Regions from separate parts of the Mesorhizobium sp. B2-5-11 genome, predicted to be linked through region 1. Evidence: predicted binding sites of a transcription regulator. Region 1 holds the regulator's gene; each other region holds the start of a gene.
What was found. The regulator PhoB, encoded in region 1, activates phosphate uptake and scavenging genes when phosphate is short. The targets are predictions, from matches to a motif close to TGTCATNNANCTGTCAT.
Positions count from the first base shown of each region.

Region 2: the regulator PhoB is predicted to act here: its motif matches at 1,109-1,125, upstream of FJ490_RS09930 (PhoX family phosphatase).
Region 3: the regulator PhoB is predicted to act here: its motif matches at 1,144-1,160, upstream of ugpB (sn-glycerol-3-phosphate ABC transporter substrate-binding protein UgpB).

Region 1 is NZ_VFUK01000016.1:31,543-33,808, forward strand. Features, by position in the region: gene pstB (phosphate ABC transporter ATP-binding protein PstB) at 1-272, shown strand, start outside; gene phoU (phosphate signaling complex protein PhoU) at 298-1,005, shown strand; gene phoB (phosphate regulon transcriptional regulator PhoB) at 1,025-1,714, shown strand; gene FJ490_RS29835 (ROK family protein) at 1,722-2,266, opposite strand, start outside.
Region 2 is NZ_VFUK01000002.1:538,242-540,507, reverse strand. Features, by position in the region: gene FJ490_RS09930 (PhoX family phosphatase) at 1-1,047, opposite strand, end outside; gene FJ490_RS09925 (hypothetical protein) at 1,331-1,834, shown strand; gene FJ490_RS09920 (response regulator transcription factor) at 2,025-2,266, opposite strand, start outside.
Region 3 is NZ_VFUK01000013.1:65,180-67,445, reverse strand. Features, by position in the region: gene ugpB (sn-glycerol-3-phosphate ABC transporter substrate-binding protein UgpB) at 1-885, opposite strand, end outside; gene FJ490_RS28175 (ATP-binding protein) at 1,282-2,266, opposite strand, start outside.

The DNA of each region.
Region 1 (2,266 bases):
TGGCGGTGAAGCCGGAGGTCATCCTGCTCGACGAGCCTGCCTCGGCGCTCGATCCGCTGTCGACCGCCAAGATCGAGGAGCTGATCGACGAGTTGCAGGCCGATTATACGATCGTCATCGTCACCCACAACATGCAGCAGGCGGCGCGCGTGTCGAAGCAGACCGCCTTCATGTATCTGGGCGAGCTGGTCGAGTTCGACCGCACCGAGAAGATCTTCACGTCGCCCCGCGAGAAGCGCACGCAGGACTATATCACCGGCCGCTTCGGCTGATCCCAGGCATACGAGGACCAAGATCATGGCCGAACACACAGTCGCAGCCTTTGACGAAGATCTCGGACAGATCAGCAGGCTGATCCGCGACATGGGCGATCTCGCCTCATCGATGGTCGGCGGCGCGACCAAGGCGCTCCTGAATTCCGACAACGCGCTCGCCCAGAGCGTCGTCTCCGACGACGCGATCATGGATGCGCGCCAGCGCGAACTCGACGACCGCGCCATCACCCTGATCGCCAAGCGGCAGCCCATGGCGGACGATCTGCGCCATGTCGTCGGCTCGATCCGCATGGCGGGCGATCTCGAACGCATCGGCGATCTCGCCAAGAACATCGCCAAGCGCGTCGGCACCGTCGGCCTTGCCGCCACGCCGCGCGACCTGTCGCACTCCATCGACGCCATGGCGCAGCTTGTGCTGATCCAGGTGCAAGGCGTGATCGAGGAGTATGCGGCGCGCGATGCCGCGGCACTTGCGAAGCTGCGCGCCGACGATGAACGCATCGACGTCAAATACACGTCGGTCTTCCGCGAGCTGCTGACCTACATGATGGAGGATCCGCGCAACATCACCGCCTGCACGCATCTTTTGTTCTGCGCCAAGAATCTCGAGCGCATCGGCGATCACGTGACCAACATTGCCGAAAATGCCTATTATGTGCTGACCGGCACGCAATTGCCCGCCAATCGCCCGAAGCAGGACGAGACGGCGATGTCGGCGCCAGCGGCTTGACGGCAGGGGTGACCAGTCGATGATCGCGCCACGCATCATGGTGGTGGAGGACGAGGAGCCGCTGGGTGTGCTGCTCCGTTACAATCTGGAATCGGAGGGTTATCAGGTAGAGGTGGTGACGCGCGGCGACGAAGCCGAGATCCGCTTGCAGGAGAATGTCCCTGACCTTCTTGTGCTCGACTGGATGGTGCCGGCGGTTTCCGGCATCGAGCTCTGCCGCCGTCTCCGGATGCGGCCCGAGACCGAGCGGCTGCCGATCATCATGCTGACGGCGCGCGGCGAGGAAAGCGACCGGGTGCGCGGTCTCTCCACCGGCGCCGACGACTATCTGGTCAAGCCGTTCTCAACGCCGGAATTCATGGCACGCGTCAAGGCGCTGCTGCGCCGCGCCAAGCCCGAAGTTCTGTCCAGCGTGCTCAAGGTTGGCGACATCGTGCTCGACCGTGAATCGCACCGGGTCTACCGCAAGAAAAGCGAGATCCGGCTCGGGCCGACCGAGTTCCGCCTGCTCGAATTCATGATGCGACATCCCGGCCGCGTGTTCTCGCGCAGCCAACTGCTCGACAATGTCTGGGGCGAAACGATCTATATCGACGAGCGCACCGTGGACGTGCATGTCGGCCGGCTGCGCAAGGCGGTCAACAATGGCCGCATGCCTGACGTGATCCGCACCATTCGGGGCGCGGGGTATGCGATTCGCGAAGACTAGGGATATGTCACGCAACGTTCTCGCCCACGCCTGATTTCGCCTGTGCCCCCGGCGCGAAAATCTCCTGGTCGACGAAGGTCAGCGCGCGCATGGCGCAGCCCTCGCGGATCAGTGGCAGTTCGTTCGGCTCGGTGTCGAAGGAAATCGATTTCGAGTGCTGGCCGCCGGCGGTCTGGGCAATGGCCTCGCGCAGAGCCGGCTCGATCAGGTCGAAGGCGGCGGCGCTGACGCCGACCATGGCGACCGGCGCCGGATCGATCAGCGCGAACAGGCTGCCAAGGCCGTAACCCAGCGCCTCGCCGGCCTTGCGGTAGGCTTCGCGCTCCGGCCCGTCCTTTTCGCGCGCCGAGGCCGCCAGGGTGCGCATGTCGGCGTCGCTGACGTCGACGGGCTCGGTGTCCTCGCCAAGCTGCCTCGCGTTGCGCCAGATGGCATAGTTGCCGGCATAGGCCTCGACGCAGCCGCGCCGCCCGCAGCGGCAGAGCGCCCCGCCGGGGCGATGGATCATGTGGCCGAACTCGCCTCCGGATGAATGGGTGCCGGTGAACAGTT
Region 2 (2,266 bases), on a different contig from region 1:
CTTGAAGCGGCCCATTGCGGTGCGCTTCCTCGGCGTGGATGTCGGATCGTTGACGTCGACCTCGACGATCCAGCCGAAACGGTTGGGCTCGTTCGGCTCCTTGGCGAGGTCGAAACGATCGTAATGCGCGCCCCATTCATAGGCGCCTTCCGGAATGCCGAGGCGCTTGTAATTGGCGGCTTCCTTATGGCCTTCCGGCAGTTCACCGGAGAAATAGCCGTGGATGTTCTCCTCGGCCATGACATAGGTGCCCCAAGGCGTGACGCCGCCGGCGCAGTTGTTGAATGTGCCGATGACCTTGGTGCCGGATGGGTCGGCATTGGTCTTGACGCGGTCATGACCGGCGACCGGGCCCGACAGCGCCATTTCGGTGTTGGAGGTGATGCGGCGGTTCAACTTGCCGTCGCGCACCACCTGCCACTTGCCGCCTTCCTTGCGGATCTCGACGATGGTGCCGCCATGTGCCGCCATCTCGACATCGACCTGCTCCTTCGAGAGCGGCGCGAGTTCGGCCGCCTTCTTGCCGTCCTTCTCGACGATCCTGACGATGCCCGGGAACATCAGATGCGGATTGGTGTATTCGTGGTTGACGACCAGCAGGCCGTGCTCGGCGGAGCCACCGATCCCGATATAGCCGACATAGTCATTGTTGTAGCCGAATTGTCTTGCCTGGGCCTCAGCCGACTGCCTGGCCGGGTCGAACTCCGGCGAATCGGCAAACAGCGGATCGCCCCAGCGCAACAGCACGTCGGCATCGTAGCCCGGCGCGACATGGTGCTTGTCGTCGATACCGGCTTCGAGTTCCTCGAACGAGAAGGCGGAGCCCTCGGCGGCACGCGCATCGTCGGCGGCCACGAGCGCCAGCGGGCTGACGGTGGCGGCGATGGCCGAGACGGCCAGCGAGCCCTTGAGGAAGGCGCGGCGGGAGAACCGCTCGGCAATGATTTCGCCCATGGTGCGGTTTTCGGTGGGGTTGGTCGCCGGACCGTCGTTTTCCTCAAGCAGGCTGGTGCGGAATCGGGCGTCGGGCGAGCGATGGTCGGTCATGGTCTGCCTCTGGCTGGATGGCTGGAGCGTGTCACGCGTTTCGACCCCTTATAGACGATCGGTCACACTTTCGTGACATTCGTGCACCCGCCAGCTTGACCGCGAACCTCGCGCCACATCCGGTTTGAAACTCGGACCAAGGTCCTAAACCGATCGGGGCGAAGGTCCGGATTGCCGCGGCATCGGTCGTGGGCCACTTACACGAACACGCCATGTCGCCGATGGTCGCGTACCTGCACGAGATGGCCTCTGAATTTTGCCGGTCCGATCAAGTGAGGGACTGATGCGCAGCTCGATCATGGCTCATTGTTGCTGGCTGGCCCTGAGAGCAGTGCCGGCACTGGCGCTGACCATAGCCCCCTATCACCTCGATTTTCACGGTTCCGCCGCAGGCATTGTCGCGTCCAGCGCCCAAGCCAAGCCTGGCGGGAACAGCGGCAATGGCGGTAACGGCAATGGCGGCAATGGCGGCAATGGCGGCAATGGAAATAACGGCGGCGGCAACAATGGCAATGCCGGAGGCAACAATGGCAACGCTGGCGGCAACGGGAACAATGGCGGCGGCAACAGTGGCAAGGGGAAGGGTGCCAACAGCTCCGGCAAGCATGTGAACGCAACAACCGGCGATCGTGTCGAAATAGACGACAACAAGATCGTGGTGCAGCACCCTAACGGCTTCGGGGAAGAGATCGAGAAGGGTCGCTTCAAAATGACCGACGCTCTGGGCCGCACGATCGTCGAGCGCCCTGCGACGGCGGCGGATATAAGCCGCCTCAAGGGGTTGTAGAGCGGGCAATAGGCATCGCCCGCTTTACGTGTCACCTCCGCCGCCCCCCGGCGGAGGTGACCTTGTCGCTCCGGCCCCGTATAGGGGCCGTCTTTTTTGCCCTGGAGCGTTCCGCTGCTGCACCGCGCTTCAGGTTTTCATTTATGCGTGTCGTTATCCCAAACCGGGGATCCCTTGCGGCCGACCAGGATTAGCTGCCGGCCCGATCCCGCGCTTCGCGCATCAGCAGCGCCGCCTCGGTGCGATTGCGGACGTTGAGCTTGGACAGCACACCGGTCATGTGATGCTTGACCGTTTTTTCCTGCAGTGCCAGCCGCAGCGCCACTTCCTTGTTGCTCAGCCCTTCCGCCACCAGCTGCAGGATCTCGGCCTCGCGTCCGGTGAGCTGACGCAGGCGATCCGTCCTGCCGTTGGCCGGCTGCAGCGATTGCA
Region 3 (2,266 bases), on a different contig from region 1:
GGCGTCGCCGTCATAGGGCAACTGGCCAATGCCGTAGTTCATGCCCGACTTGACGATGTCGCCTAGGCCGCCCGAGGATTCGGTGAAGATGCCGCATTCGCCGGCGAGGAATATCTGCTTGGCTTCGGAGGTGCGCCCGCCATATTTGAAGGTGCCGTCCTTGGCCAGATCGGCGAGCGCCTGGAAATGTTTGACGAAGATCGGCGAGTTGATCTTGAGTTCGACATCACCGCCGGCCAGGCCATTCTGCTGCGTGGCCCACGGCACATCGTTCCACGCCGCGAAGTTTTCCAGGTGTATCCAGGTCAGCCAGGTCGAGGTGTAGCCGCAAGCGGCGGCGCCGCTCGCCTTGATCTTTTTGGCATCCTCCCACACCTCGTTCCAGGTCTTGGGTGGGTTGTTCACATCGAGCCCCGCCTTCTGGAAGATGTCCTTGTTGTAGTAGAGGATCGGCGAGGAGGAGTTATAGGGGAAGGACAGCATGGTGCCGTCCGGCGTCGAATAATAACCGACGATGCCTGGCAGATACTGGCTCTTGTCAAAGTCCATCCCGGCGCCGGTCAGCACCTCGGCCACTGGCTTGATCGCGTCCCGGGCCGCCATCATCACGCCGGTGCCGACATCGAACACCTGGATGATGTCAGGCGACTGGCCGGCGCGATAGGCGGCGATGCCGGCATTCAGCGTTTCGGGATAGGTGCCCTTGAAAACCGGAACAATCTGATAGTCGCCCTGGCTGGCGTTGAAATCCTTGGAAATCTTGTCGACGACCTCTGCGTTGGCGCCGGTCATGGCGTGCCACCAGCTGATCTGCGTGACGGCGAAGGCGGAGGTTGTGGAAAGCAGGGTCACGGCGACACCGGCCGCGAAGCCAAAGAACTTCATGTTTCGTCTCCCGTTCTCATTGCTTGTCATTGGCGAAAGGGGCACTCCCGCAATGGCACTATGTGTCGTTCGCGCGCAGCGGACAACGGTTTTGTTGCGGGCAGGCGCACTTCATGTCCGGCTAAAGTAGCGTTCACTTCCGGATGAAAGTGACCCGGAAAAGGATTGCATAGCGGCTTGCTGCTTGAATTGATGTACCAGGGACCTGTCTCGAGACGGTCAGCGACCTCACCGACGGACGGCGTCTAACAGCACATGACAACACTGACATGACAACGCTGAAAAAGGCGTCGGTTTAATGCTCGGTCGATGCGTGGAAATTCCCGTCCCGCGCTCAGCCTGACGGATTTGACATCGGCCAATCAGTCTGCTGGCCGGGAATGGGTCTGCCGCCGCTCAGTTCTGCTGCCGCTCGGTTCCAGAAGCGCGCGGCAAGTAGAGATGCAGGCTTGTTCCCTGACCGATTTCGCTATCGATTCGGACATGCCCACCGGATTGCTTGATGAAGCCGTAAACTTGGCTTAGCCCGAGTCCCGTACCCTGCCCTTCCGATTTTGTTGTGAAGAATGGTTCGAAAACGCGCGCCAGGGTGTCCTTGCTCATTCCACAGCCGGTATCGCGTACAGTCACGCGAACAAATGAAGCCGCCGCTGAACGCAAATCCTCCAGATCATTTGGAAAATTGCTGGTCTCAATCGTGAGAGTGCCATTGCCTTTCATTGCATCTCTGGCGTTCACGGCAAGGTTAAGAACGGCGATGTCGAGCTGGTTGGCATCGATAAGGATAGGGTCCAAGGCTGGATCCAGATTGCATTGTACCCGGATGCCGCTCCCCAACGTCCGTTCCAGCAGCGTCGTCAGCCCCTTGATACGTTCATTGAGATCAATCTGTTCCGGGACCAGGGATTGGCGTCGCGAAAAGGCAAGCAGTTGCTGTGTTAGCGCTCCTCCATTTTCGATCCGCCTGAACATCTCCTCGACCAGCAGAGCGACTTTCTCATCCGCAGGATCTTTAGCGATCTGTTTCTCCAGAAGCCGAAGGCCAGACCCGAAAACGGCGAGTAGGTTGTTGAAGTCATGGACAATGCCAGCTGCGAGGCGTCCAATGGCCTCGAGCTTTTGTGACTGGCGTGCGTTTTCTTCTCTTGATCGCTGGGCCGAGACATCGCGCAGGCTGGCAAGCAATGCGGGCCTGCTGTCCCAGGTAACCTCGACCGTACGCATTTCCACTTCTGCCGGCTTGCGGCCGGAACGGTGAACGGTGATCTCGGCGATCTCTCCGGAGACGACCGGACGGCCGAGCGGAACGTGGAGGAGTTCGTCAAGCGGCTGTCCAAAAATTACGGCTGCCGCAGGATTGGCATAGAGCACTGTTCCGTCC